DNA from 3 places in the Noviherbaspirillum sedimenti genome. Region 2 is predicted to be linked to each of the others. Evidence: predicted binding sites of a transcription regulator. Region 2 holds the regulator's gene; each other region holds the start of a gene.

The links. The regulator HrcA, encoded in region 2, represses chaperone genes, less so after heat shock. The targets are predictions, from matches to a motif close to TTAGCACTCNNNNNNNNNGAGTGCTAA.
Region 1: rpoH (RNA polymerase sigma factor RpoH) is a predicted target of HrcA. The motif match lies at 2,672-2,698, and genes of this name have one in related genera.
Region 3: groES (co-chaperone GroES) is a predicted target of HrcA. The motif match lies at 3,906-3,932, and genes of this name have one in related genera.

Annotation. Positions count from the first base shown of each region.
Region 1 covers NZ_QYUQ01000002.1:4,271,685-4,281,769, forward strand. Annotated here, with positions in the region: gene D3878_RS19825 (COX15/CtaA family protein) at 1-76, shown strand, start outside; gene cyoE (heme o synthase) at 104-988, shown strand; gene D3878_RS19835 (SCO family protein) at 993-1,628, shown strand; gene rpoH (RNA polymerase sigma factor RpoH) at 1,710-2,609, opposite strand; gene D3878_RS19845 (cell division protein FtsX) at 2,843-3,769, opposite strand; gene D3878_RS19850 (cell division ATP-binding protein FtsE) at 3,766-4,467, opposite strand; gene ftsY (signal recognition particle-docking protein FtsY) at 4,468-5,634, opposite strand; gene D3878_RS19860 (M16 family metallopeptidase) at 5,817-7,181, shown strand; gene D3878_RS19865 (M16 family metallopeptidase) at 7,202-8,548, shown strand; gene rsmD (16S rRNA (guanine(966)-N(2))-methyltransferase RsmD) at 8,582-9,208, shown strand; gene coaD (pantetheine-phosphate adenylyltransferase) at 9,237-9,725, shown strand; gene D3878_RS19880 (YfhL family 4Fe-4S dicluster ferredoxin) at 9,903-10,085, shown strand, end outside.
Region 2 covers NZ_QYUQ01000002.1:4,581,485-4,591,569, reverse strand. Annotated here, with positions in the region: gene dnaK (molecular chaperone DnaK) at 1-385, opposite strand, end outside; gene grpE (nucleotide exchange factor GrpE) at 478-1,023, opposite strand; gene hemH (ferrochelatase) at 1,121-2,227, opposite strand; gene recN (DNA repair protein RecN) at 2,304-3,953, opposite strand; gene D3878_RS21280 (NAD kinase) at 3,959-4,870, opposite strand; gene hrcA (heat-inducible transcriptional repressor HrcA) at 5,031-6,053, shown strand; gene fur (ferric iron uptake transcriptional regulator) at 6,076-6,507, opposite strand; gene D3878_RS21265 (outer membrane protein assembly factor BamE) at 6,629-7,156, shown strand; gene dapB (4-hydroxy-tetrahydrodipicolinate reductase) at 7,186-7,989, shown strand; gene D3878_RS21255 (MotA/TolQ/ExbB proton channel family protein) at 7,993-8,700, shown strand; gene D3878_RS21250 (ExbD/TolR family protein) at 8,788-9,234, shown strand; gene D3878_RS21245 (barstar family protein) at 9,239-9,565, shown strand; gene leuS (leucine--tRNA ligase) at 9,692-10,085, shown strand, end outside.
Region 3 covers NZ_QYUQ01000002.1:4,893,895-4,903,979, reverse strand. Annotated here, with positions in the region: gene D3878_RS22760 (efflux RND transporter permease subunit) at 1-2,030, opposite strand, end outside; gene D3878_RS22755 (efflux RND transporter periplasmic adaptor subunit) at 2,046-3,068, opposite strand; tRNA gene D3878_RS22750 (tRNA-Glu) at 3,519-3,594, opposite strand; tRNA gene D3878_RS22745 (tRNA-Asp) at 3,601-3,677, opposite strand; gene groES (co-chaperone GroES) at 4,047-4,337, shown strand; gene groL (chaperonin GroEL) at 4,381-6,030, shown strand; gene ylqF (ribosome biogenesis GTPase YlqF) at 6,166-7,086, opposite strand; gene D3878_RS22725 (histone deacetylase family protein) at 7,162-8,094, opposite strand; gene D3878_RS22720 (AAA family ATPase) at 8,309-9,229, shown strand; gene D3878_RS22715 (DUF58 domain-containing protein) at 9,257-10,085, shown strand, end outside.

The sequences.
Region 1 (10,085 bases), 310 kb from region 2:
GTTAAACTACAAGGCTAATCTTGCCGCTGCGCCGCTTACTGCCAGCCGCATGACAACCCATATTGCGGCCGCATGATGCTGGCACGGCTGCCGCTGTAAGACTATGACGACCTTGACCCTTTCCCCCAACCGCCTCGCCCAGTACTGGGCGCTGACCAAGCCGCGTGTGACGCAGCTGGCGGTATTTTGCGCCGTCATCGGCATGTTCCTGGCCACCCCTGATCTGCCCGACTGGCGTATCGTGGTGGCGGCTACTGCCGGCATCTGGCTGCTGGCAGGCGCGGCCTTTGCCGTCAATTGCCTGGTCGAACGCAGCATCGATGCCAAGATGGCACGCACTGCACGCCGGCCGATGGCCCGCGGCGAAATCACCGTCGCGCAGACCCTGGTGTTTTCCGGCGTGATCGGCGGTGCCGGCATGTGGATACTGTACAGCCTGGTCAATCCGCTGACCATGTGGCTGACCCTGGCCACCTTCGTCGGTTATGCCGTGATCTACACCATGCTGCTGAAACCGGCGACGCCGCAGAACATCGTCATCGGCGGCTTGTCGGGGGCGATGCCGCCGGCGTTGGGCTGGGCGGCGATTGCCAATGACGTGCCGATGCAGGCCTGGATCCTGGTGCTGATCATCTTCATCTGGACGCCGCCGCATTTCTGGGCGCTGGCGCTGTACCGGCGCGACGACTACGCCAAGTCCGGTTTGCCGATGCTGCCGATCACGCACGGCATGAAGTTCACCCAGTTCCACATCTTCCTGTACACCATTGCGCTGATTGCCACCACCATGCTGCCCTACGCGGTGCATATGAGCGGCCTGATCTATCTCGCCTGCGCCGCCGTGCTCGGTGCGGTTTTCCTGTGGTACTCGTGGCGCATCTACCGTCATTACACCGACCTGGTGGCGCGCAAGGCGTTTACCTATTCGATCATCTACCTGTCGCTGCTGTTCGTTGCCTTGCTGGTTGATCATTACCTGAAGATCTGAACCCATGCGCATATTACCCCTCACATTGATGCTGGCATCCTCGCTGTGGCTGGCCGCCTGCAGCGACAAGTCCAGCGAACAATCCGGCGCCGAAGGCACCATGCAATTGTCGCCAGTCGACAGCGTCTTCAAGAATACCGACGTCACCGGCCTCGGTTACGCCAGGGATTTCGCCCTGACTGACCACAATGGCAAGCCCCGCACCCTGGCCGATTTCAAGGGCAAGGCGGTGGTCGTGTTCTTCGGCTTCACCCATTGTCCGGACGTGTGTCCGACCACCATGGCCGAGATGGCCAACGTGATGCAGCAACTCGGCCCGCAAGCCGAGAAGGTGCAAGTCTTGTTCATTTCGGTCGATCCGGAGCGCGACACGCCACCATTGCTGGCCAAGTACGTGCCGGCTTTTTACCCGAGCTTCCTCGGTCTGGTCGGCGACCAGGCTGCCACCGAAAAGGTCGCCAAGGAATTCCGCGTGTTTTACCAGAAGGTGCCGGGCAAGACTTCAGGCAGCTACTCAGTGGACCATACCGCCGGCAGCTATGTGTTCGACCCGCAGGGGCGCATTCGCCTGTTCATCCGCCATGGCCAGGGTGCCGAGCCGATCGTGCATGACCTGAAGGTGCTGTTGGCGAAGAAGTAAGCCTCGGCCCTGCCGCCTCCAGGCGGCGGCAAAACAAAAAAGGCGCTCAATCGAGCGCCTTTTCTACTGGATGAATACCCTTCAGGCAAATGCCGCCAGCGTGCCCTTCATCTTTTTCAGCGCCACTGCCTCGATCTGGCGGATGCGTTCAGCCGAGACGCCGAATTCGGCGGCCAGTTCATGCAGGGTCGCGCCGGAACCGTCGTCGCTGGCCAGCCAGCGCGCTTCGACGATGCGGCGCGAGCGGGCGTCCAGCTTGCCAAGCGCAGCGGCCAGCCCATCGCTTTGCAGGCGGTCGTATTCCTGCGCTTCCAGCACCCTGGTCGGTTCATGCAACTCGGAGGACAGGTAGGCGATCGGCGCAAATTTGTCGTCTTCGTCGTCGGTCGGTGCTTCCAGCGCGATGTCGCGGCCCGACAGGCGCGTTTCCATCTCGATGACTTCCTCGCGCTTCACATCCAGAGTCTTGGCCAGGGCCTCGACTTGCGCCGGCGTCATGGTGTCCAGGCCTTCCTTGTGGCTGCGCAGGTTGAAGAACAGCTTGCGCTGGGCCTTGGTGGTGGCCACCTTGACCAGGCGCCAGTTCTTCAGGATGTATTCGTGGATTTCAGCCTTGATCCAGTGCATTGCGTACGACACCAGGCGCACGCCCTGGTCCGGGTCAAAGCGCTTGACGGCCTTCATCAAGCCGATATTGCCTTCCTGGATCAGGTCGGCGTGCGGCAAGCCATAGCCGAGATAGCCGCGCGCGATCGAGACCACCAGGCGCAGGTGCGACAGGATCAGCGATTGGGCGGCTGCCAGGTCGTTTTGCTCGCGCAATTTTTTCGCAAACGAGATTTCTTCTTCATGCGACAGCATCGGCAAGCGATTGACTGTCGAAATATAGGCTTCGATATTGCCCAGATTGCCGGGAAAGCCGAGCGCCACCAGACTATTGGTGGCAGGTACCAGTGCGGACTGTGCAGATCGTGCGTTCATTCCTTCTCCTTGCTTCCTTTTTCAGGGTGTGCCTGTACATGCAGGAATAGATAATTCATATATTAGCACTCTCTGTCAGGGAGTGCTAATGGTTGGAATCAACTATTTCCATAGTTAGAAGCTATGGAGTTAAAGATGCCAATCCGCAGGACATAGTTGAATTGGCGTGATGAATTGGAGTGCGGGACCGCTCAGAAGTTGCAATTAATAAATAAAAGGAATCTTCTGCGCGGCTAAGCCAGGCGGCCAATCGAGCGACGCACCGACAGCAGGGCTCCCAGCCAGCCCAGGGCGGCGCTTGTCGCCAGCAAGGCCAGCCAGGTGGAGGCGCCCAGCGGCGTCAGCTGGAATTGCGAGCCGTAGACGCGCACCACATCGGCCAGTGCCTGGTTCAGCGGATGCAAGCCCAGTGTGACCAGGCCAAGCGCCAGGGCGCCGGCAGTCAGACCGAGAAAGGCGCCGGCGTAATAAAACGGCCGGCAAACGAAGGCGTCCGATGCGCCCACCAGCTTGCTCAGGACAATTTCCTCGCTCTGATGCAATACTTGCAAGCGGATGGTATTGAAAACCACGGCCACGACGACGGTGCCCAGGGTGACCGCCAGCAACAGCAGGACCAGCCGCAATACCTGCATCACGGCGGCGAGGCGCTTGACCCATGCCGAATCGAGCTGCACATGTTCGACGCCCGGCAAGGCTTGCAAGCGGGCGACCAGATTCTCGGTGCGGGCGGCCTCGGCCATGTTGTCCAGCCCGGACAGCTTTAGTACATAGGCGTCCGGCAGCGGGTTGGCGCCCAGCGCCGTCACCGCGGCCGCCATGCCGGTGCGCGCATCCAGCGCATCCAGGGCTTTTTCGCGCGGGATGAATTCGAGCTTGCCGTCCAGTTCCGCATCCTTGATCGCGCGCTTGATGGAAGCCGCCAGTGCACTGGCTTGTACGCGCGGGGTGTCCGCCGTCATGAACAGGCTGATTTCCGGTTCGACCACCAGCTGTTCGGAAACCGGGCGGACGTTTTCCAGCAAGGTCAGGCCGGCGAAGGGCAGCATCAGGGCGATGGCGATGACCACCACATTCAGCAGGAAGCCGCCGCGCGGCGCGCGGATATGGCGCCAGGCGCCGGCCAGGGCGTAAGACTGGAGTCGCAACCAGTTTTTCATGAAGCCACCTGTGTCTGCGGCGCTGCCTGGGGTACTTGTGTGTCACCGACCAGGCGCCCTTGCGCCAGGTGGATCACGCGGGCGCCCGGCTGGTAAATGTTGTCATCATGGGTCGAGATCAGGCATGTCACGCCCACCGCATGGAATGCCTTCAGGGCATCGATCACCTTGCCGGCGCTGACGCGGTCAAGGTTGGCGGTCGGCTCGTCGGCCAGGATGATCTGCGGGCGGTTGACGATGGCGCGGGCGATCGACACGCGCTGTTGCTCGCCGCCGGACAGCGACAGCGGATCGGCTTGCGCCTTGTCCAGCAAGCCGACCTTGTCGAGTGCGGCGCGCGCGCGCTTTTCCGCTTCGTCGCGCGGGGTGCCGGTGACGATCAGGGGCAGCAGCACGTTGGCCAGCACCGGGCGGTCCGCCAGCAAGCGCTGCTGTTGCAGGATCAGGCCGAGGTTGCGGCGCAGGTAAGCCAGGCCAGTGGCATTCAGGCGGCCGATGTCCTGGCCGTTGACTTCGACGCTGCCGGAACTTGGCCGCTCGACGGCGGCGATCATTTTCAGGAGCGTCGATTTGCCGGCGCCGGACGGGCCGGCCAGGAACACCAGCTCGCCCTTGGCGACCGAGAGGTTGAGGTCGAATAGCGCGGTTGTGGTGGCGTCTTTGGCATAACGCTTGGTGACGTGACGAAATTCGATCATTTAACTTAACAAGGCATCCACAAATTCCTGCGCGTTAAAAGGCTGCAAATCTTCGATACCTTCGCCGACGCCAATGAAGTAGACCGGCACCGGGCGCGTCCTGGCGATCGCCGCCAGCACGCCGCCCTTGGCGGTGCCATCGAGCTTGGTGACGACCAGGCCGGTCAGTTGCAGGGCATCGTCAAACGCCTTGACTTGCGTGAGGGCATTTTGCCCGGTATTGCCGTCGATGACCAGCAGCACTTCATGCGGGGCGTCCGCCATGCTCTTGCCGATCACGCGCTTGATTTTCTTGAGTTCTTCCATCAGGTGCAATTGCGTCGGCAGGCGGCCAGCGGTATCAACCATCACCACATCGGTGCCGCGCGCCAGCGCTGATTGCACGGCATCGAAGGCGACTGCCGCCGGATCGCCTGATTCCTGGGAAATCACGCTGACATTGTTGCGCTCGCCCCAGATCGCCAGTTGTTCGCGGGCGGCGGCGCGGAACGTATCGCCGGCGGCCAGCAGGACCGATTGCCGGTGCGCCTGCAAATGCTTGGCCAGCTTGCCGATGGTGGTGGTCTTGCCGGCGCCGTTGACGCCGGCGATCATCATGACCATCGGTTGATGGCGCCCCAGCACCAGCGGCTTTTGCAGCGGCGTCAGGAGTTCGATCAGCAAGGTCTTCAGCGCTCCCTTGACCTGCTCGGCATCGGTCAGCTTGTCATCCTTGACCTTTTTCTTCAGGGCGGTCAGGAGGAATTGCGTGGCCTCGACGCCGCCATCGGCCATCAGCAGGGCCGATTCCAGTTCTTCATATAAATCGTCGTCGATCTTGGCGCCGACGAATAACGTGGTCAGGCTGGCCGAAGTCTTTGACAGGCCGGCCTTGAGCCGGGTCAGCCAGGAGCGTTTTTGTTCGGCGGACGGCGCAGGCGCCGGGATAATCTCTTCTTCCCGCATTTCCGCAGGCGTCGTGATCGCGGGCACCGCTGTGACGGCAGCGGCAGCGGCAGGGGCAACGGTCACTGAGGCAGGCGCGGCCGTGGCCGCAGGCTCGGCCACAACGGGGGGCGTAACCTCAGCGATGGGGGGGGCAGCAATTGGGGCAGGGGCCGCAGTCGGGGCTGGGGCCGCGACCGGTGCCGGCGTGTCTTTGGGTTTTCTCTTGAAGAAGCTAAACATGGGGCTGGGCTGAATCGCAATCAGGGGACAAGGAGGGCATGCAGCATGACGCCAGACAAGCGCGGTACAATCAACAGCTTGCGGGCAGGGCGCTGCATGAATTGCATGCATTTCCTATATGCCTGAATGCCTGTTATGAAATCCATGTACATGCAAGTTTCTATTTTAACAGAGCGGGAATTATGAAATCGCGGATAGTCGTATTGATTTGCTGCTTGCTGGCCAGTGCTTCTGTTCTGGCGGCAGGGGTGCCGGCGCAAGAATTCATCTTGAAGAATGGCATGAAAGTCATCGTCAAGGAAGACCATCGGGCACCGACCGTGGCGCACATGGTCTGGTACCGCACGGGTTCTGTGGATGAATTTAATGGCACCACCGGCGTCGCCCACGTGCTGGAACACATGATGTTCAAGGGCACCAAGACCCTCAAGCCGGGCGAGTTCAGTGCCAGGGTGGCGGCGATGGGCGGGCGCGAAAACGCCTTCACAAGCAAGGATTTCACTGCTTACTTCCAGCAGATCGAAAAATCCCGTCTGCCCAAGGTGATGGCGCTGGAAGCCGACCGCATGGCCAACCTGGTGCTGGATAAAAAGGAATTTGACAAGGAAATCAAGGTGGTGATGGAAGAGCGCCGCCTGCGTACCGACGACCAGCCGATACCGCAGGTGTATGAAGCGCTGAACGCGGTCGCCTTCAGCGCCCATCCCTACCGCAATCCGATCGTCGGCTGGATGGATGACTTGCAAAACATGACCGTCGAGGATGCGCGCCGCTGGCATGACCGCTGGTACGCCCCCAACAATGCGGTGCTGGTGGTCATCGGCGATGTCAATGCGCGGGAAGTGCTGGCGCTGGCTGAAAAGTATTATGGCCGCATCGCCCGCAAGGCCATCGGCAGCACCAAGCCGCAAGTCGAGCCACCGCAGCGCGGCATACGCCGTGTGCTGGTCAAGGCGCCCGCCGAAAATCCGTATGTGACGCTGGCCTTCAAGGTGCCGGCCTTGCGCGACGTCGAAAAGGATACCGATGTCTATGCGCTCGATGTCCTGTCGGCCGTGCTCGACGGCTACGACAATGCGCGCCTGAATGCGAAACTGGTGCGCACCGACCGCATCGCCAATTCCGCTGGCGCCAGCTACTCCGGCATTTCGCGCGGTCCGGAACTGTTTATGCTTGATGGCGTGCCGGCGGCCGGCACTACCACCGCACAGCTGGAACAGCGTTTGCGTGCCGAAGTGGCGCGCATTGCCACGCAAGGCGTGGATGAAAATGAATTGCACCGCGTCAAGACGCAATTGATCGCCGAACAGATCTACAAGCGCGATTCGATTTTCGGCCAGGCGATGGAAATCGGCATGATGGAATTGTCCGGCCTGTCGCATCGGGACATCGACCGCATCATTGAAAAATTGCGCGCGGTGAGCGCTGTGCAGGTGCAGGAGGTGGCGCAGAAATATTTCGGCGACGACAGCCTGACAGTCGCGACCCTGCAACCCTTGCCGCTGGAAGACAAGAAGCCCACGCCGGTAGCAAACTTGCGCCACTGAACTCCTGGAACATAAAAATGATGAAACGACTCATTATCGTGGCTTGGGTGGCATTGTTCGCCATCCCCGCCCACGCTACCCTGAAAATCGCTGCCTGGACCCTGGACAATGGTGCGCGCGTGCTGTTCGTGGAAAACCATTCGATCCCGATGCTCGATGTCAGCGTCGAATTCGATGCCGGTTCGCGCCGTGATCCGCAAGGAAAGTCCGGCACGGCCTCGCTGACCAATGCCATGCTGGGGCGCGGCTTGCAGGCGGGAACCGCGGCGCAGGACGAGCCTGCCCTGACCGAGGCGCAAATTTCAGACGGCTTTGCCGATATCGCGGCGCAGCGCGGCGGCAGTGTCGGCGAGGACAGCGGCGGCGTATCCCTGCGCACCCTGTCGAGCGCTGCCGAGCGCGACGCCGCGGTGCTGCTGCTGGCGCGCGTGCTGGCGCAGCCGAGTTTTCCGGCGGATTTTTTCGCGCGCGACAAGGCCCGCACCATCGCCGGCATCAAGGAAGCGCTGACCAAGCCGGAATTCATCGCCAGCCGCGCATTTTCCCGTGTCATGTATGGCAGCCACCCGTATGCCATGGAACCCACGGTGGCGTCGGTCGAAGCCGTCACGCGCGAAGACCTGGCGACTTTTCATCGCCAGCATTACGTCGGCAACCGCGCGGTGATCGCCATGATCGGCGATATTACGCGCGCCGAGGCCGACGCCATCGCCCGCCAGTTGACCGCACGCCTGCCGCAAGGCGCGCCGTTGCCGCCCTTGCCGGCGGTGGCGCCCTTGCAGGGGCAAGAGGAACGCATCGCCCATCCGGCCTCGCAATCGCACATCCTGATCGGCGCACCGGCCCTGGCGCGCGGCGACCCGGACTTTTTTGCGCTGACAGTCGGCAATTACGTCCTCGGCGGCGGCGGCTTCGTCTCCCGTCTGATGCAGGAAGTGCGCGAAAAGCGCGGCCTGAGCTACAGCGTGTACAGCTATTTCGAGCCGCTGGCGCAGCCCGGGCCATTCCAGATCGGCTTGCAGACCAGCCAGGCGCAAACCGGCCAGGCCTTGAAGGTGGCACGCGAGACGCTCGCCGATTACCTGCGCACGGGGCCGACCGAGAAGGAACTGCAGGCGGCCAAGGACAACCTGATCGGCGGCTTCCCGCTGCGTATCGACAATAACCGCAAGATCCTGGCGAATATCGCCGTGATCGGGTTTTACCAGCTGCCGCTGGATTACCTCGATACCTGGACTGCGAATGTCGCCAAGGTCAGCCGTGCCGACATCCAGGCCGCGTTCCAGCGCAAGGTCGCCGTCGACAAGCTCGCCACCATCATCGTTGGCAATGCCGGTAGTACCGGAAGTGCCGGCACCACCAAATAACACCAAATGGCATTAAATAGCAGCCGGGTTTCCATGCACAAGCCTCAAGGAAAAAAAAGCGTCGCGCACCAGGTGCGCATTATCGGCGGACAGTGGAAACGCACGCCTTTGCCGGTGGCCGACGCCGCCGACTTGCGGCCGACCCCGGACCGGGTGCGTGAAACCGTGTTCAACTGGATCAACCATCTGTTCGATGGCGCCTGGGAAGGGCGGGCCTGCCTGGACCTGTTTGCCGGCAGCGGTGCGCTGGGTTTCGAAGCTGCCAGCCGCGGCGCGGCCAGGGTGCTGATGGTGGAGAACCATGTGCCGGCATTGCGCCAGCTGGAAGCAGTGAAAGACAAGTTGCAAGCCGCGCAAGTGACGATTGCGCGCGGCGATGCCCTGGCCAAGCTGCGCGAACTGGGGGGCGGGCGGCGCGAGGCTGCCTTCGACGTCATTTTCCTCGACCCGCCCTATCATCAGGACTGGCTGGCCAAACTCCTGCCACAATGCGCCGCGCTGCTGCAACCTGGCGGGCTGGTGTACGCGGAAGCGGAGATGCCGCTGACCGGGCTTGACGCAGCATGGCTGGCCGATTGGGACATCGTCCGTGCCGACAAGGCAGGTATGGTTTTTTACCATCTATTACAATGCAGAAATGTGACAAGAATTCAGGCATAATGCGCGTTCCTTATTCCACGGAGTCCCTATGGTCACCGCAATTTATCCAGGTACGTTCGACCCGCTGACGCGCGGTCATGAAGATTTGGTACGGCGCGCCTCCGGCCTGTTCGATAAGCTGGTGGTCGGCGTGGCCGACAGCCAGAACAAGAAACCTTTTTTTACATTGGAAGAGCGCCTGTCGATCGCCAATGAAGTGCTGGGGCATTATCCCAACGTGCAGGTGGAAACCTTCTCGGGCTTGCTCAAGGATTTCGTGCGCGAGCATGAAGGCCGCGTGATCGTGCGCGGCTTGCGCGCCGTGTCCGACTTTGAATACGAATTCCAGATGGCCGGCATGAACCGTTACCTGTTGCCCGATGTCGAAACCTTGTTCCTGACGCCATCGGACCAGTACCAGTTCATCTCGGGCACCATCGTGCGCGAAATCGCCAGCCTGGGCGGCGACGTTTCCAAGTTTGTTTTCCCCTCGGTCGAGCGGTGGCTGAAGTCCAAGGTCGTTCTACCGAAAAAGTAATTATTTTGTCTGCAAGCGCTGGCTGTCGTCATCTTGCTGGAGTGGAGTTGAAATCATGGCATTGATGATTACAGACACGTGCCGCAGGGTTTCGCAAAGCAATGCTTTGCGCTGCGGTGCGCTCCGATCGCATGCAGGCGATCGGTGGAATCGTCTGGATAGCAGGGAGTTTGTGTCATGGCATTGATGATTACAGACGATTGTATCAACTGCGACGTCTGCGAACCGGAATGTCCGAACGATGCGATTTCGATGGGCCCGCTCATCTATGAAATCGATCCGCACAAATGCACCGAGTGCGTCGGCCATTACGATGAGCCGCAATGCCAGCAAGTTTGTCCGGTGAGTTGCATTCCCTTC
Region 2 (10,085 bases):
CTTCGGCGGTCTTTTTCATCTTGCGCAGGACTTCGGCGGAAATCTGCGGCGGCGCCAGCTTCTTGTCGCGCACCGTCACCCAGGCGTCGCCATTGTCGGCCTTGCTGATCGCATAAGGCATCAGGCTGATGTCCTTCTGCACTTCCTTTTCATCGAACTTGCGGCCGATCAGACGCTTGACGGCATACAGCGTGTTTTTCGGATTGGTCACCGCCTGGCGCTTGGCCGGCGCGCCGACCAGGATTTCGCCATCGTCCTGGTAAGCGATGACGGAAGGCGTGGTGCGCGCGCCCTCGGAGTTTTCAATCACTTTCGGCTGGCCGCCTTCCATGACGGAAACGCATGAATTGGTGGTGCCCAGGTCGATACCGATAATCTTGCCCATGATTTTGTCCTTTTATAGCTGGATAACAGATTCTGATGTCGTCAATATGTGGAGAAATGCCGTACTTTCAAGCGCCTTCCGCAAAATTACGCTTATTTTTCTTGCGCAACCGTCACCAGGGCCGGGCGCAGCAGGCGGTCGGCGATGGTATAGCCTTTTTGCAGCACACTGACCACGGTATTGGCTTCCTGCTCGGCCGGCACCATCGAAATCGCCTGGTGCTTCATGGGGTCGAGCTTGTCGCCGGCTTGCGGATTAACCTCGGCCAGACGGCCCTTGTCAAACGCGGCATTCAATTGTTTCAAGGTCATTTCGACCCCCTCCCGCAGGGATTCGACCGAAGGCGCTTCGACTTTCAGTGCCATTTCCAGACTATCCTTGACCGGCACCAGGGCTTCGGCAAAACCCTCGATGGCGAATTTATGCGCCTTGGCAATGTCTTCCTGGGCGCGGCGGCGGAAATTCTCGACATCGGCCTTGGCCCGCAAATAGGCATCCTGGAATTCCGCCGCCTTGGCTTCGGCAGCGGCCAGTTTTTCCGCCAGATCCTGCTCGGCCACGCCAGCGCCAGTTTCCGCGGCGATCGTCTCTTCCTCTATGCCGACTTCCGGCCCAGTTTGTTTTTCCTGTTCTTGCATCGAAACCCCTCCAACAATCAATGACTTAAATAACAATTTTAGCCATATGGGACTATTTTCGGCATTTTCAAGCCCCCTCTGCCTATTGCAGCGCCGCCTACTGCACCGCACCCAGGCGCCGCGCCTGCTCCCGACTGATGGCCAATTCGCGCGCTTGCGCATCGCGGGCAGCAGCATTGGACATGGTCGGCCATCCCAACAAATGCTCCTCAGCAATATCAGTCAAGGCATGGATCCAGGCCGGATTTTCATTCAAGCAAGGAATGTAGTGAAATTCACGCCCGCCAGCGTCGAGAAAATCCTGCCGGACTTCCATATCGATTTCCTCCAGGGTTTCCAGGCAATCGGCGACAAAACCCGGGCACATCACATCGACGCGCCTGATGCCCTGCTGCGCCAGTCGTCGCAAGGTAGGCGCGGTATAAGGCTGCAGCCATTCGGCCTTGCCAAAGCGCGACTGGAAGGTCACGAGGTATTGCTCGTCAGTCAGGCCAAGTTGCGTTGCCACCAGGCGCGCCGTCTTGTGGCATTCGCAATGGTAAGGGTCGCCCAGTTCCAGCGTGCGCCGGGGCACGCCATGAAAACTCATGACCAGCTTGTCGGGCCGGCCATGCGCGTCCCAGTGCGCCAGCACCGAATGCTTCAACGCTTCGATATAGGCTTCATGGTCATGATAATGCCTGACCAGACGCAGCTCCGGCACGTTGCGCTGGGCGGCGTAATGGGCGAATACCGCATCATAGACCGATGCGGTGGTACTGCCGGCATACTGCGGATAGGCTGGCAACACCAGGATGCGGCTGCAGCCCTGTTCCTGCAACTGTTGCAAGACCTGCGGCAGGGAGGGCGCGCCATAGCGCATCGCATGCGCGACTTGCACCTGATGGCCGCGTTCGCCCAGATAGCCGCGCAGGAGCATGGCCTGCTTTTCAGTATGGACCTTCAGCGGCGAGCCATCGGCGCCCCAGATCGACGCATACTTGGCGGCCGACCTGGCGGAGCGAAACGGCAGGATGATGCCATGCAGGATCGGCGCCCACAGCGCCCTGGGAATCTCCACCACACGCGGATCGGACAGGAATTGCTTCAGGTAGCGTCGCACCGCAGGCGCGGTCGGCGCATCCGGCGTGCCAAGGTTGACCAGCACGACCGCGGTCTGTTCCGCCGTGCCATGGGTATAGGGGGGTTCTTTGCGAAAAGCCATCTGTTCTCGATTCGACAGGATCAGGTGAAATGAAGTGCACGACGGCGCGCAGGATGCCGTGCCGAGCGGCATGCGGCTAGAGCGCCAACAGTTCCCTGGCGTGCTTGCGGGTCGTCGCCGTGATTTCCAGGCCGCCCAGCATGCGGGCGATTTCCTCGATACGCGCAGTTGTCTCCAGCACCGCGATGCCGGACACTGTCTTGCCGCCTGCATTGCGCTTGCTGACCTGAAAATGCTGGTTGGCCTGGCTGGCTACTTGCGGCAAATGGGTGACGCACAGGACTTGCCGGTCCTGCCCGAGACGGCGCAGCAAACGACCGACCACCTCGGCAACGCCGCCGCCGATGCCGGAATCGACCTCATCGAAAATCAGGGTCGGGGTTGCCGTCGCGCTCGAAGTGATCACCGAGATCGCCAGAGAAATGCGCGCCAGTTCGCCGCCGGAAGCGACCTTGGCCAGCGGCCGCGGCTGGGTGCCGGCGTGGCCGGCCACCAGGAATTCAACCTGTTCCAGGCCATGCGCAGCCGGCTCGCCCGGATTCAACGCCACCTCGAAGCGGCCGCCCGCCATGCTCAAGTCCTGCATCGCCGATGTCACTGCCGCGCCCAGCGCCTTGGCGGCCTTGGCGCGCGCCTTTGACAGCTTCTGCGCGGCCGCCAGATAAGCCGACTTCAACTTTTCTTCCTGCGCCTTCAGCGCGTCCAGGTCGCTGGCGTCGGCCAGCTGCCGCAATTGCGCCGACAGGCTTTCCAGCTCGGCCTGCAAGGCCTCCGGCTCGACGTGGAACTTGCGCGCCGTCGCATGCAGATCCCCCATGCGACGCTCGACTTCCTGCAGCCGTTGCGGGTCGAGTTCCAGCCGGTCGAGATAATCGTTCAATGCATACACCGCTTCCTGCAACTGGATGCGGGCCGGCTCCAGCACTTCCAACACCGGTTTCAGGGCTTCGTCGATATCGGCCAGTTTCGCCAGCCGCTGGTTCAGCGTCGACAGGCGTGCCAGCATCGGCTCGTCCTCGGCCTCGGAAATCGCCGTCAGCGCTTCCTGGGCGCCATCGATCAGGGTAGCGGCATGCGACAGGCGGCTGTATTCCTGGTTCACCTCATCCCATTCGCCGGCTTTCGGCGCCAGCTTTTCCAGCTCGCCCACCTGCCACTCCAGGCGCTCGCGCTCGAGCAGCACGCTTCTGGCATTGCCCTCGATTTCCTCGCGCTGCCGGGCCAGCGCGCGCCAGGCTTTCCAGGCGGCGGCGACCGCCCTGGCCTCCTCCAGCAAACCGCCCTGACCATCGAGCAAGCGGCGTTGGCCGTCGGCTTTCAGCAAGGACTGGTGCGCATGCTGGCCATGGATATCGACCAGCAATTCGCCCAGCTCGCGCAATTGCGTGGCGGTGGCGGCGATGCCGTTGATGTAGGCCTTGGAACGGCCGGCATTGTCGATCACGCGGCGCACCAGGATGGCGCCGTCGTCACGATTGAATTCATTCTCCGCCAACCAGGCGGCAGTTTCGGCGCCGTCGGCGAATTCCGCCGTGATATCGGCGCGCGCCGCGCCTTCGCGCACCACGCTGGCGTCGCCGCGGCCGCCCAGCGCCAGCGCCAGGGCATCGATCAGGATCGATTTGCCGGCGCCGGTTTCGCCGGTAAATACGGTAAAACCGCCGGCCAGGTCGAGCTCGATGGCATCGACGATGACGAAATCGCGTATGGAAAGTGTGCGCAGCATAGTTGTTATTTTAACTTTCCTTCGGCCGAGGGATATTCGTGCCAGTGCAATTTTTCGCGCAGGGTATCGAAATAACTCCATCCGGACGGATGCAGAAAGGTGATGACATGGCGCGAGCGGCGCACCACCACGCGGTCATGGTGCTGCAGGCTGGCGAAGGTTTGCATATCGAAGTTGACGCTGATATCGCGGCCATTGACGATTTCAATCACGATCTCGCTACTGTCCGACAGCACGATCGGCCGGTTCGACAAGGCGTGCGGGGCGATCGGCACCATCGCAATGCCGCCCAGGTTCGGATGCAGCAAGGGTCCGCCGGCCGACAAGGCATAGGCGGTGGAGCCGGTGGGCGTGGCCACGATCAAGCCATCCGAGCGCTGGTTATACATGAAGTGGCCATCGACTTCGACCCGCAATTCCACCATGCCGGCGCCGCTGCCGCGCGAGACCACCACATCGTTGAAGGCCAGCCCCTGGAAAATATTGACGCCGTCGCGCAAGACTTCACCCTCCAGCAGACTGCGCTGTTCCGATTCGATTTTGCCTGACAACATGTCAGCCAGTACAGGCATCATGCGCTCGGCCGGGATATCGGTCATGAAACCCAGGCGCCCCTGGTTAATCCCGATCAAGGGCACATTGTAAGGCGCCAGTTGCCGGGCGATCCCCAGCATGGTGCCGTCGCCGCCAACCACGATGGCGGCATCGGCTTGCAGGCCGATTTGTTCCGGAGAAAGCGCGGTTACATGGTCGAGGGCAATATTGCGGGCAGTCTCAGCCTCAAACACCACTTTGTGCCCGATGCTGGCCAGGAAAGCAGCAATTTCCATCAAAGAATCGCCAATACCAGCGGCCATCGGCTTGCCGACGATGGCAATGGTCTTGACGTGAGTAGAAGAGAACTTGTTTGATAGCATGGTGCGGATTAGACCATATTTATGGCCAGTCTTGAAAGATGGCATACAAGCACCCATTTAGTATCCAAAGAAGTGAGCTCACCGTGAAAGCCGCCTGAAATGCCACATTCATGCCAAACAGACTCTAGCTTAGCCCATAGGTGCTGGTTACAATACTTCCATGCAACTCGATAGCCGCGCACAAACCCTCTTGAAAGCCTTAGTCGAACGCTATATTGCCGACGGCCAGCCGGTCGGCTCGCGGGCGCTGTCGAAGATATCCGGGCTGGAACTGTCGCCGGCCACCATCCGCAACATCATGGCCGACCTGGAAGAGATGGGCTTTGTCGCCAGTCCGCACACTTCCGCCGGCAGGGTGCCAACGCCGCGCGGTTACCGGGTCTTCGTCGACACCCTGCTGACGGTGCAATCGATCGACGAGTCGGGGCTGGAATCGAAAATGCATTCCCGCCTGCAATCCCATTCGCAGCAACAACTGCTTTCCAACGCGGCGCAGATCCTGTCGTCGCTGTCGCAATTCGCCGGTGTGGTGCTGACCCCGCGCCATGAATCGGTGTTCCAGCAAATCGAGTTCCTGCGCCTGTCGGAAAAGCGCATCCTGCTGGTGATCGTCGCCCCCAACGGCGAGGTGCAAAACCGCCTGTTGCTGACCGAGGCCGATTACACGCCGTCGCAACTGACGCATGCCGCCAATTACATCAACCAGCACTATGGCGGCATGAGTTTCGACGACGTGCGCCTGCGCCTCAAGGGCGAACTGCGCCAGCTGCGCGACGACATGACCGCGCTGATGCAGGCAGCGGTGGAAGCCGGCAGCGATGCCATGGCCGATACCGGCGAGGATGTGGTGATTTCCGGCGAGCGCAACCTGCTGTCGGTGTCGGACCTGTCGTCCAACATGGCGTCGCTGCGCAAATTGTTTGAAGTTTTCGAGCAAAAGACCGGCTTGATGCAATTGCTGGACATCTCCAGCAACGCCACCGGCGTGCAAATCTTCATCGGCGGCGAATCGCAACTGGTGCCGATGGACGAAATGAGCGTGGTGACCGCTCCCTATGAAGCCAATGGCAAGATCATCGGCACGCTAGGCGTGATCGGCCCCACACGCATGGCATACGAACGGGTAATCCCGATCGTCGACATCACCGCCAAGCTGCTGTCGAACGCCCTCAGCCACCACTAGCCGGCAGCCCTTCAGTCAGCATTCAACGCCCGCGGTGGGGGCAGTTCTCCTTGGTGCAATGGCCATACAGCGCCAGCGCATGGTCGGCAATCTTGAAGCCGCGCTCGCCGGCGATTTTCTGTTGCCGCTGTTCGATCTCGTCATCAAAGAATTCTTCCACCAGGCCACAATCCAGGCATACCAGGTGGTCATGGTGCGAACCCTGATTCAGTTCGAAGACGGACTTGCCGGTTTCAAAATGATTGCGATGCAACAGGCCGGCCTGCTCGAATTGCGTCAGCACGCGATAGACGGTTGCCAGTCCGACATCCATATTCTCGGCTAGCAGGACTTTATAGATGTCTTCCGCGCTCAAATGGCGCACCGCGCTGTTCTGGAAGATTTCCAGAATTTTCAAGCGTGGCAGGGTGGCCTTCAGGCCGCTGGCTTTCAAGTCGGAAGGATTGTTCGGCATGATTATGGTTGGAAGCTGAGTTCTGCTTTATCATATAGTGTTTCTGCAAAAATTTCCTGATTCGATCAAGACTCTACTATTTATGCGCCTGCCGTTTCCAGTATTACCTTCCGCTTCAGCCTTGTCTCAGGCATTGTGTCTGGTCGCGGCCTGCGCCCTGATCGGCTGCGCCAGCAAGAATCCCTTGATGGAAGAGCCGGTTGCCGCCACCAGCACCCCTGCCGTCGCAGCCCAGCAGCCCAAGGCTGCCGTACCGGCCACCACGGGAGTGCAGACCACCAAAGAAAAGCGCCTGTTCGGGATTTTTTCGCCCTACCGGATCGATATCCAGCAAGGCAACTTCATCTCGCAAGAACAGCTGGCGCAACTCAAGACCGGCATGACCGCGGACCAGGTGCGCTTCGTGCTGGGCACGCCCCTGCTGAACGATATATTCCACGCCAACCGCTGGGATTACGTATTCCGTATGCAAAAAGGCAATGGTGAAGTGATCAGCAGCCGCATCGCGGTACATTTCCAGGATAACCGCGTAGCCAATATCGATGCCGGCACCTTGCCGACCGAACAGGATTTCCTGTCCCTGATCGCTGGCACGACGCCGCAGGCATCGAAAACGGCAACGCCAAAAGTGGCAACGCCGGCCAAGTAATATTTTGCCAACAGAACTGGTTTAGCCTCATGAATCCATTAAAAATCGCCATTGCCGGCGCCTCCGGCCGCATGGGCCGCATGCTGATCGAAGCCGTACAGGAAGCTGACGACACCGTGCTGGCCGGCGCCCTCGATATCCCGGGACAATATGTCGGCAGCGATGCCACCGCCTTCGCCGGCCAGCCCTGCGGCGTGGCCATCGAATCGGACCTGGCCAAAGGCCTGGCAAATGCCGATTACCTGATCGATTTCACCCGCCCCGAAGGCACCCTGAAACACCTGGAATATTGCGCTGCCCACGGCATCAAGGTGATCATCGGCACGACAGGCTTTGACGATGCCGGCAAGGCGGCAATTGCCGCCGCCGCGCAAAAGACGGCGATCATGTTCGCGCCCAACATGAGTGTCGGCGTCAACGTCACCATGAAACTGCTGGAAATGGCGGCAAAAAGCTTCGCCGAAGGCTACGATATCGAAATCATCGAGGCACATCACCGCCACAAGGTCGACGCCCCCTCCGGCACCGCGCTGAAAATGGGCGAAGTCGTGGCCGAGGCGCTCGGCCGCGACCTCAAGGAAGTCGGCGTGTTCGCGCGCGAAGGCGTGACCGGTCCGCGCGACCCGTCCTCGATCGGCTTTGCCACTATCCGTGGCGGCGATATCGTCGGTGACCATACGGTGCTGTTTGCCGGCATCGGCGAGCGCATTGAAATCACCCACAAGTCGTCCAGCCGGGTCACCTATGCGCATGGCAGCCTGCGCGCCGCGCGCTTCCTGGCCGACAAGAGCACCGGCTTGTACGACATGCAGGACGTGCTCGGCCTGCGCTGATCCATGAATCCAGCCACCCCTACCCTCGGTTTCGCCCACTACTGGGCGCAGGGCGACGCCGTCTCGCATGCGGTCGCCTACGCCCTGCTGCTGATGTCGATCGCCAGCTGGTATTACATCCTCTCCAAGGCCTGGACTTCGTGGCGCATCCGCAAGAGCGCCCGGACCCTGGAAGCGTTCTGGAATGCGCCGACCCTGACCGATGCCATCGCCCTGATCCGCGCCGCCGACCCGGAAAGCGTCTACACGCCGCTGGCCGCGCAAAGCGCCCAGGCCGCCAGTGTCGGCAACCAGGCCGGCTCGCTGAATGCCCATACCGACCCGGGCGAACTGATCACCCGCACCTTGCGCCAGGAAATCAACCGCGTCGCCGCGCGCCTGGAAAACGGCCTGACCCTGCTGGCTTCGGTGGGCTCCACCGCCCCCTTTGTCGGCCTGTTCGGCACCGTCTGGGGCATCTACCATGCCTTGGTCGCGGTCTCGACTTCCGGCACGGTACAGATCGACAAGGTCGCCGGCCCGGTTGGCGAAGCGCTGATCATGACCGCCCTTGGCCTGCTAGTGGCGATTCCGGCGGTGCTGGCCTACAATGCCTTCACCCGCGTCAATCGCCTCACCCTGGCGGAACTGGATGGCTTTGCACATGACTTGCATGCCTACCTGACTACTGGCGCACGCGTTGTACCAGCTGCGGGACAGAGTAGTTCTTGAATTGCGGGACAGAGTTTGTGAGTCGCCGCAGCGCGACGAATTACTCTGTACCCAACATTATAGATATGAGTATCTCAAGGTAACAAAATGGCCTTCGGCGGATTCAACCAGAACCAGCAGGCAGCGCCCATGTCGGACATCAATGTCACGCCCATGGTCGACGTGATGCTGGTCTTGCTGGTGATTTTCATCATCACCGCGCCGCTGTTTACCCACGCCATCAAGCTGGACTTGCCGACCGCACAGGCGGAAGCAGCGCCGGAAAAGCCGGAAACCATTTCGCTGTCGATCAATGGCGAGGGGCAAATCTTCTGGGGCAATGACGTCATCGCCCGGCAAGACCTGGCCGCGCGCCTGGCGCAGGCGGCACAGAAAAAGCCGCAACCGGAGTTGCAATTGCGCGCCGACAAAGCTACCCGCTACGAAATCATCGCCGAGGTCATGGCGGCCGCCCAGGGCAACGGACTGAACAAGCTTGGTTTCGTGACGGAACCCAAACCGGCTGCGGCCCCAAGCTCAGCGCCGGCGAAATAAGACCATGGCACATGTCCTCCTCGATGGCGCGACCATCACCGACTGGCCCGCCTTTCATGCGCAATGCCGCGAGGCTTTCGGTTTCCCTGATTTTTATGGCAACAACCTGGATGCCTGGGTCGATTGCCTCTCCTATCTGCGCGACGATGACGGCATGACCCGCTTCCATCTGGCCGAAGAGGAAGTGCTGGAAATCGAAGTGACACAAGCCGACACCCTGCGCCAGCAGGCCCCCGACTTGCTGGAAGAACTGGCCTTCTGCATCGAAGGCATCAACGAGCGCTATGCCGATTACGGCGAAAAACCCGCTTTGAAACTGCTACTGCGCTGACCGATTGCGCCGTTTTTGCGGCAATTCCATCATTTTGCGGCAGCATGACATGGTTTTGCCGCCTCGTAAGCCCTTGCCCGAACCAGTATAATGGCGGGTTCATATCCCATTTCCCTACCATCCGTCATGCAAGACAAATACAGCCCCGCCGATGTCGAGAAATCGGCGCAAGACCATTGGCAAGCGATCGACGCCTACCGCGCCGCCGAACACGCAAAAGACAAGAACGGCCAGGACAAGAAGAAATTCTATGCCTGTTCGATGCTGCCCTATCCTTCGGGCAAGCTGCACATGGGGCATGTGCGCAATTACACCATCAATGACGTGATGTACCGCCACCTGCGCATGAACGGCTACAACGTGCTGATGCCGATGGGCTGGGATGCCTTCGGCATGCCGGCCGAGAATGCCGCGATGGCCAACGGCGTGCCGCCGGCGCAATGGACGTATTCGAACATCGACTACATGAAAAAGCAGATGCAGGCGATGGGCCTGGCGATCGACTGGTCGCGCGAAATGA
Region 3 (10,085 bases), 310 kb from region 2:
CCGAGGCCGCGGATCGGCGGCGGATTCAGCACCAGCCCCTGGGCATCCTTGATTTCCGCATTGATGCGTCCGGTCAGGCTGCCGACGATGTCTTCGGCGCGCTGCCCGGGCCCGGTGCGTTCATCCCAGGGCTTGAAACGGATGAAGGCGGTCGAGTTGTAGGAAGTTGCCAGCCCGGTCAGCAGGTTGAATCCGGTCAGCGTCGCCACGCCGGCGACGCCGGGCGTGGCGTTGGCGATGCGGGTCTGTTGCGCGACGGCGGCGCTGGTGCGCTCAAGCGAGGCGCCAGGCGGCAACTGCATCACCGAAAACGCATAGCCCTGGTCTTCCGGCGGCACCAGTCCGGTCGGGCGGGCGCGGATCAGCCCGTACAGCACCACCAGCAGGACGGCAAACAGCAAGGCGACCAGCGCCGCATGGCGCGCCAGTTGCACCACCGACGCGCTGTAGCGCTCCGAGAACGCGTTGAAGGCGTGGTTGAAGCGATCAAAGAAGCGTCCCAGCAGGCCGTGCGGCTTTTCATGCGCGGCCGGACGCAGCAGCAGTGCGCACATGGCCGGCGTCAGCGTCAGCGCCACCACGGCCGAGAGGATCACCGAGGTGGCCAGCGTCAGGGCGAACTGCCGGTAGAGCTGGCCGGTGAGGCCGCCGAGGAAGGCGACCGGCAGGAACACCGCGGCCAGCACCAGTGCAATGGCGATCACCGGGCCGCCGACGTCGGCCAGCGCGGCCTTGGTCGCCTGGATCGGCGTGGTGCGCTCGGTGTCGAGCCGGTGCTGCACCGCTTCCACCACCACGATGGCGTCGTCGACAACGATGCCGATGGCCAGCACCAGTCCGAACAGCGTGAGCGTGTTGATGGAAAACCCCAGTGCGGCAAAGACCGCAAAGGTGCCGATCAGCGAGACCGGCACGGCCAGCATCGGGATGAGAGTGGCGCGCCAGGTCTGCAGGAACAGGAATACCACGATCAGCACCAGCACGAAGGCTTCGCCCAGCGTCTTCAGCACATCCTTGAGCGATTCGGTGACAAAGGGCGTGGTGCTGTAGGGAACGGAATACACCATGCCGGGAGGGAAGCGCTGGGCCGCATGGTCCATGTTCTGCCTGACTTGATCTGCCACATCCAGCGCATTGGCGTCCGGCTGCAAGAAAATGCCGATGAACACGCCGGCGATGCCATTTTCCTGGACGTTGATGCTGTAATCGGCGCCGCCCAGCTCCACCCGGGCGATGTCCTTCAAGTAGACGATCTGGCCGTCCGGCGCGGCGCGGACGATCATGTTGCGGTACTGTTCGGGATCGGACAGGCGCCCGCGGATCGTCGCCGAATACTGCATCTGCTGCCCTGCCGGCACCGGCGGCACGCCGATGCGGCCCGCCGGCGCCACCACGTTCTGTTCCTGGATCACGCGCCGCACGTCGGACGCCGTCACGCCCCGCCGCGCCATGAGGTCCGGGTTCAGCCAGATGCGCATACTGTAGTCGCGCGCGCCGAACAGACGCACCTGGCCGATCCCGGGAATGCGCGCCAGCGCATCCTGCAGGTTAAGCAACGCATAGTTGCTCAGGAAGGTCGTGTCGAAGCGGCCGTCCGGCGAGGTCAGCGCCAGCACCTCCAGGAAATCGGTGGATTGCTTGCGGATGGTGATGCCCTGTCGGATCACATCGGCCGGCAGCGTGCTCTGGGCGATCGCCACCCGGTTTTGCACTTCGACCGCAGCCAGGTCCTGGTTGGTGCCGATATCGAAAGTCACGACCAGGCTGTAGGAACCGTCGTTGGCGCTTTTCGAATCCATGTAAAGCATGCCCTTGGCGCCATTGACCTGCTGCTCGATCGGCGCCGCGATCGATTGCGCCACCACGTCGGCGTTGGCGCCGGGGAAGCTGGTGCTCACCTGTATCTGCGGCGGCACGATTTGCGGATACTGGGCCACCGGCAGCGTCAAGGCGGCGAGCGCGCCGGCGAGCGTGATGATCAGTGAAATCACGATCGAAAACACCGGACGGTCGATGAAGAAGTTGAACATGCCCGGCCTGTCCGCCTAATTTCCGGTCCCGGCCGCCAGTACCGGCTTGACCGGCATGCCCGGCCGCAGCTTGCCGGTGCCTTCGACAATCACCAGTTCGCCCGGCTTGACGCCCTGCTCCACCACCCAATCATTGCCCGAGCGAATGCTGGCACTGATATCGCGGTAGACCGCCTTGTTGTCGGGGCCAACGACGAATACCGAATATTTCCCCTGCAATTCCTGCACGGCTTTCTGCGGCAGCAGGATCGCCGCCGGATTGGCCGGCTTCGCCACGATTGCGCGCACGAACTGCCCGGAGCGCAATGTGCCGTCCGGGTTTGGCACCACCAGGCGAACCGGCAGGGTGCCGTTTCTCGGGTCCACCGCGGCATCGACGAAGTCGAGCTTGCCGCCATACTGGTAATCGCTGCCGTCGGCCAGCTTGATGCGGATCGGCGGCGCTGCCTCGTTGGTGCTGCCCGCCTTGTATTGGCGCAGCAAGCCTTCCAGCTTTTGCTCGCCGACGGTGAAACTGACATACATCGGGTCCACCGAATACAGCGTGGTCAGCAGCGTGGTCGAGGCGTTGACCAATCCACCCGGTTTGATCAAGGCGCGGCTGATCAAACCCGAACGCGGCGCGCGGATCGTGGTATAGCCAAGATTGAGCTGCGCCTGCTGCACCTGCGCCTTGCCAGCTTCGACGGCGGCTGCATCGACGCGCTCGCGGGCGATGGCCGCGTCCATTTCCTGTTGACTGATCGCGAGGGCTGCCAGCAATGGCCGTGAGCGTGCCAGAATTTGTCGTGAGTTCAGATAGGAAGCCTGGGCCTGCGCCAGGTTCGCCCTGGCCTGGGCCAGCGCGGAAATATAGGTTTGCTGGTCGATAACGAATAGCAAATCCCCTGCCTCCACCCTTGCACCATCCTTGAAGGCCTGGCGTTCGAGAATGCCGCCAACGCGTGCGCGTATCTCGACAGTCTCGACGGCTTCGGTCTGCGCCGCATACTCTTCGAACAGCGTAATCGGCGTCGGGGCCGCGCGGATCTCGCTCACCGCGACGGCTGCTGCCTGCGGCGCCGGATTGTTTTTTTTATTGCAGGAAAAAAGTCCGCACAGGATCAATAAGAGCCCGACAAACTTGTATCGCCCAGGCATTTCACGAATTGCAGAGTGGCATCCAGTTTCAATCACAATTCTCCCACGTTGCATCAGAGCACAGTGCAGTGCCAGCCATTGCCCTTATTTTTAAGCTAAAGCAGTTCTGGGGATAAGGAGTGAGACAGATCAATCGTGAATGAAAAAGCCGCTTGTGCGCGCTTGGAGCCGCCAACGAAAAAAGTCCCTTGCGGGACTTTTTTGGATATTGGCGTCTCCACGGGGATTCGCCTACATACTGCAGGCCGCGGTCTGGCTTGCAAGCCTGACCCTTCGAATCCCAGGCGCGCGCAGTGCGCGCTTGGAGCCGCTAACGAAAAAAGTCCCTTGCGGGACTTTTTTGGGTATTGGCGTCTCCACGGGGATTCGAACCCCGGTACTCACCGTGAAAGGGTGATGTCCTAGGCCTCTAGACGATGGAGACATTTTCTGGCGGAGCGGACGGGGCTCGAACCCGCGACCCCCGGCGTGACAGGCCGGTATTCTAACCAACTGAACTACCACTCCGCTGAAGTGGAACTGCTTTTGGCAGGGCCCGAATTCTACAACAAATCTTCCAAATAGCGAAATTTTTCTTGCCGCTGCGACCACGACGGCGCTACCCAGCCCCTCTGTTTTTTTATTATCTTAAATCAAGTAGTTGGTCGAATGGCAGGTTCCTCTCGGCAAGCATGGCATCAGTCCATTATTAATCCATCACTCTTGACTTGAAAAAAGGGATACCCGCCCATATACTTAGCACTCGTTAGGGGAGAGTGCTAACAGTCCTTCCCTGGCCTTCCAACTTTTACGTCGCGCAGGCTGCATCGTGGGTTCCACGGTTTGTGGCATGCCTGCGGAAAATAACCACAACCTATTGAAATTAAAGGAGTTTGTATGAACCTTCGTCCTTTGCACGATCGCGTCATCGTCAAGCGTCTGGATCAGGAAACCAAAACCGCTTCCGGCATCGTCCTGCCTGAAGCCGCTGCAGAAAAGCCGGATCAAGGTGAAGTGCTTGCCGTCGGCAATGGCAAGATCCTGGAAGACGGCAAAGTCCGTCCGCTCGACGTCAAGGTCGGCGATCGCGTCCTGTTCGGCAAGTATTCCGGCCAGGCCGTCAAGGTCGCCGGCGAAGAACTGCTGGTGATGCGCGAAGAAGACATCATGGCAATCGTCCAGAAGTAATCTTCGGACCTCATACGAATATTCCAATTAAGGAGCTATAAACATGGCAGCTAAAGACGTTGTATTTGGCGATTCCGCTCGTCACAAGATGGTTGAAGGCGTAAATATTCTCGCCAATGCAGTCAAAGTCACGCTGGGCCCGAAAGGCCGCAATGTCGTGCTGGAGCGCTCGTTCGGCGCGCCGACCGTGACCAAGGATGGTGTTTCGGTCGCAAAAGAAATCGAACTCAAAGACAAGCTCATGAACATGGGCGCACAAATGGTCAAGGAAGTTGCTTCGAAAACTTCCGACAACGCCGGTGACGGTACCACCACCGCGACCGTGCTGGCACAAGCCATCGTGCGCGAAGGCATGAAGTACGTTGCCGCCGGCATGAACCCGATGGACCTGAAGCGCGGCATCGACAAGGCTGTTGCAGCCGTTGTCGCCGAACTGAAGAACATCTCCAAGCCTTGCACCACCACCAAGGAAATCGCCCAGGTCGGTTCGATTTCGGCCAACAGCGATTCCTCGATCGGCGAGCGTATCGCTGAAGCGATGGAAAAAGTCGGCAAGGAAGGCGTTATCACCGTGGAAGACGGCAAATCGCTGAACGACGAACTCGACATCGTCGAAGGCATGCAGTTCGACCGCGGCTACCTGTCGCCGTACTTCATCAACAACCCGGAAAAGCAGACCGTCCTGCTGGAAAATCCGTTCATCCTGCTGTTCGACAAGAAGATCTCGAACATCCGCGATCTGCTGCCGGTACTGGAGCAAGTTGCCAAGGCTGGCCGTCCGCTGCTGATCATCGCTGAAGACATCGAAGGCGAAGCGCTGGCAACCCTGGTGGTCAACAACATCCGTGGCATCCTGAAGACTTGCGCAGTCAAGGCACCTGGCTTCGGCGACCGCCGCAAGGCCATGCTGGAAGACATCGCCATCCTGACCGGCGGCCAGGTCATCGCTGAAGAAGTCGGCCTGACCCTGGAAAAAGTCACCCTGAACGATCTGGGCCAAGCCAAGCGCATCGAAATCGGCAAGGAAAACACCACCGTCATCGACGGTGCTGGCCAGGCTGCCAACATCGAAGCACGCGTCAAGCAAATCCGCGCGCAAATCGAAGAAGCGACTTCGGACTACGACCGTGAAAAACTGCAAGAGCGCGTTGCCAAACTGGCAGGCGGTGTTGCCGTGATCAAGGTTGGCGCTGCCACCGAAGTCGAAATGAAAGAAAAGAAAGCCCGCGTTGAAGACGCGCTGCACGCAACCCGTGCCGCCGTTGAAGAAGGCATCGTTCCCGGCGGCGGCGTGGCCCTGCTGCGCGCGCGTAACAGCGTCACCGTCAAGGGTGACAACCCTGACCAGGAAGCCGGCATCAAGATCGTCCTGCGCGCCATCGAAGAACCGCTGCGCATGATCGTCACCAACGCCGGTGAAGAAGCTTCGGTCGTCGTCAACCGGGTTCTGGAAGGCTCGGGTAACTTCGGTTACAACGCTGCCAACGGCACCTACGGTGACATGGTTGAAATGGGCGTGCTGGATCCGGCCAAGGTGACCCGTTCGGCGCTGCAAAACGCCGCTTCGATCGCTGGCCTGATGCTGACCACCGACTGCATGGTTGCCGAAATGGTGGAAGACAAGCCAGCTGCCGGTGGCATGGGCGGCATGGAAGGCATGGGCGGCATGGGTGGCATGGGCGGCATGATGTAATTGCCTCCCGGCCCGTCAAGAGATGAAAATCTCTTGACGGCCTGGAAATAAAAAAGCCTGCAAGGTTTGCGCCTTGCAGGCTTTTTATTTGTCGTTTCTTGTATGTCGCTTTTTATTTGCAGCGCGCAACCGGACTCAGTCGTCGCGATCCGTCTCTGCTTCCGGTTCGGATGCCAGCCCAAGGCTCTGCGGGGCCTGGTAGCTGGCCAGCAGCGCCAGACGGCTTTCCGGCGTCTCCAGGCTGATGCGGCCAAGCGCCCCGCTGCGGTAATCCTGCAGGAAGGTGTGGGAGGCCTTTTCATAGTCGAACTCGCCGCCCTTTTGCCGGAAGCCGCGTTTCTGCGCCACGCCCTCGATCACGTCGACCGCATCGATGCCGGCAGTCGCCACACCGTAGCGCGCGGCGAGCAATTGAGGATAGCGCTCCAGCAGCACGCCGGCGAGAAAGGTGGCGACTTCTTCCTCGATCAGGGCATTGCTGCCGATGGCGTGGCTGGCGGCCAGCATCAGGCCATCGGTCGGATGGGCGATCTTCGGCCACAGCATGCCGGGGGTATCGACCAGCACCATGCTGTTGCCCAGGTAAAGCCGCTGCTGGGTCTTGGTCACGGCCGGCTCGTCGCCGACCTTGGCCACGCGCTTTTTCAACAGCGCATTCATCAGTGTCGATTTGCCGACGTTGGGAATGCCCATGATCATGATGCGCAAGGGCTTGAGCGCCGTACCCCGGTGCGGCGCGATCTTCAGGCAAAAGCCTGGTATTTTTGCAACATCGACCGGCTTCTTGCAGCTCAGCGCCACGGCGTGCACATTCTTTTGCTTGTTGTAGAAGTCCAGCCAGGCTTGCGTCGCGACAGGGTCGGCCAGGTCAGCCTTGTTGAGGATTTTCAGGCAGGGACGCTGCCGGAATACCCGCAATTGCTCGATCATCGGATTGCAACTGGCTTGCGGCAGGCGGGCGTCGAGGACCTCGACCACCATGTCGGTCTTTTCCATGGTTTCGGCCGCCTGGCGGCGCGCCGAATTCATGTGACCGGGGAACCATTGTATGGACATGTAAAGCTTTACGAAAGAATTGAGGCGCTATTCTACCCGTTTGCCGGCGCCCGCCGTCCGTTGCGTGCATGCGGCTCAGTCGAGCCGGGCCAGCACCTTGAGATGCGCAACGACGCTGCGCCCCAGGGCCGAGAGGTTGTAGCCGCCTTCCAGACAACTGACAATGCGCCCCTCTGCGTACTGGTCGGCGATTGCCATGATCTGCTGCGTCAGCCAGGCATAGTCGGCCTCCACCAACCCGAGCTGGCCGAGGTCGTCTTCGCGATGGGCGTCGAAACCGGCCGAAACGAACAACATCTGCGGACGGTGCGCATGCAGCGCCGGCAACCAGCGCTCGCTGACCAGCTGGCGCACCACATCACCGCCGCTGTAGGCAGGCACCGGCACGTTGACGGCATGCGCGCCAATTGCGGTAGTGCCGCTGTAGGGATAGAAGGGATGCTGAAAAAAACCGACCATCAGCACCCGCGGCTCGTCGATGAAAGCAGCTTCGGTGCCGTTGCCATGGTGGACGTCGAAATCGACGATGGCGATCCGTTCCAGGCCGTGCACATCGAGCGCGTGGCGGGCGGCGATTGCCACATTATTGAACAGGCAAAAACCCATCGCCTCGTCTGGCATGGCATGATGGCCGGGCGGGCGCACCGAGCAGAATGCGTTGGCAAGCTCGCCGGCCAGCACCGCATCGGTGGCAGCGACGGCTGCGCCGGCCGCGTGCAGCGCGGCATCCCAGCTGTAGGGGTTGAGCAAAGTATCGCCGTCCAGGCTGTAATGCGGCGCACCGGGTGCCGGCAAGTGCTGGCGGATACGTTCGATGGCAGCAGGGGTGTGTACCCGGGCAACATCGTCCAGGCTGGCGGGCGGCGCATCGCGGTGCACGAGGAAGGGATCGATCCGGCTGGCAATCAGCTGGTCTTCGATTGCCAACAGGCGCGCCGGCGATTCCGGATGCCACTCGCCCATTTCATGCCGTTTGCACGCGGCGTGGGTATAAAAACCGGTACTCATTTGTCATCCTCGAATGTTCTCTGCGGCTTTTTTGTCTGCGCTTTTTGTGAGCGCCTTTACGCCAGCATTTCCATGTCAGTTTAATCAAGAAACAGACTGATGCCGGACATTTGTCATCATGGCACCGTTTTTTATATTTGCGATTGAGCAATGCTGCCATAGAATAAATCATCCGTACAATCGCATCACATATTCTCACTTTACCGGAATCTTCATGTTCGACAAAGTCCACGCAGTCGCCCGCCAGGTCAATCAAATCGTCATCGGCAAGGAAGTGCAAGTCCGCCAAGCCCTGGTCTGCCTGCTGGCCGGCGGCCACCTGCTGCTGGAGGATGTGCCGGGGGTAGGCAAGACCACGCTGGCCCATGCGCTGGCGATTTCGCTGGGCCTGAAATTCAACCGCATCCAGTTCACCAGCGACCTGTTGCCGGCGGATGTGGCGGGCATCTCGATTTTTGACCGCGAAAAAAACAACTTCGTGTTCCACCCCGGGCCGGTCTTCACCCAGGTATTGCTGGCCGATGAAATCAACCGCGCCACGCCCAAGACGCAGTCGGCCCTGCTGGAAGCCATGGAGGAAAAGCAAGTCACGGCCGATGGCGTCACGCGCGGCTTGCCTGCGCCGTTTTTCGTCATCGCCACGCAAAACCCGACCCACCAGATCGGCACCTTCCAGCTACCCGAATCGCAACTGGACCGCTTCCTGATGTGCCTGTCGCTCGGCTATCCGGATAGCGCCGCCGAGCGCGCCCTGCTGATGGGCGAGGACCGCCGCGCCCTGCTGAAATCGCTGGCGCCGGCCATGCACCCGGCGGAACTCGAGACGGCGCAGCAGGCGGCCAGGCAGATCCATGCTTCCGCCGCGCTGATCGACTATGTACAGGCGCTGGCGCAAGCCTCGCGCCAGAACGGCTTGTTCGCCGAGGGATTGAGCCCGCGCGCCGCGCTCGCCCTGCTGCATGCCGCGCGCGCCTGGGCCGCGCTGGAGGGGCGCAATCACGTGATTCCGGAAGATGTGCAAGCGGTGCTGGCGCCGGTCGCCGCGCATCGCCTGCGTCCGCTGAAGACCGCCGGCAGCGCAGCCCTTTCCAGCCGAGACCTGGTCACCCGATTGATGCAGTCGGTACCGGTCTGAGTGGCGGCGCAGCAGGCGATGTCGAGAATGTCTCTCTTGTTTTCGCGCGGCAGCGGGCTGCAACGGCGCCTGCGCCAACGACTGGACCGCTGGCTGTTCCGTGTCGGCGCGCCCGAGCCCGGCGAAGTTCACCTGCACCAGCGCCGCGTGTTCATCATCCCCACCCGCGCCGGCCTGGCATTCGGGCTCATGCTGGCGGTGCTGTTCATTGCCTCGGTCAATTACAACCTCAGCCTGGGCTTTGGCCTGACTTTTCTGCTGGCCGCCTGCGCCGTGGTCGACATGCATTTCACCTTCCGCAATCTCGCCCACCTGACGCTGGTGCCGGGCCGCGTGCGCCCTGTCCATGCCGGCGAAGAAGCGCAATTTACACTGCACCTGGCCAATCGCGGCAAGCGCGACCGCTATGCCATCTGGCTGGGCTTCACCGGCGCCGGACTGCCCGATGTGCAGCAAGCGGTGGACCTGCCGGGCGCCGCCACGCGCACGCAGTTGCTGGGCCTCGTCACCGCCAGGCGCGGCTGGCTGGCAGCGCCGCGCGTGCGCCTGCAAACCCGCTTCCCGCTCGGGCTCTTGCGCGCCTGGAGTTACTGGCAACCGGACATGCGGGTGCTGGTATACCCGCGTCCGGAAATGGACGCGCCGCCACTGCCGCTGGAAGGCGGCGGCAAGGCTGACGGTTCTGGCGGCGCCGGCCATGATGACTTTGCCGGCATCCGCGCCTACCAGAGCGGCGACTCCCTGAAACAACTGGCCTGGCGCCAGATCGCCCGCATGGATGGCTTGCACGGCACGCCATTGGTGAGCAAGCATTTCGAAGGCGGCGGCAGCAGCGAACTGGCGCTCGACTTCACCC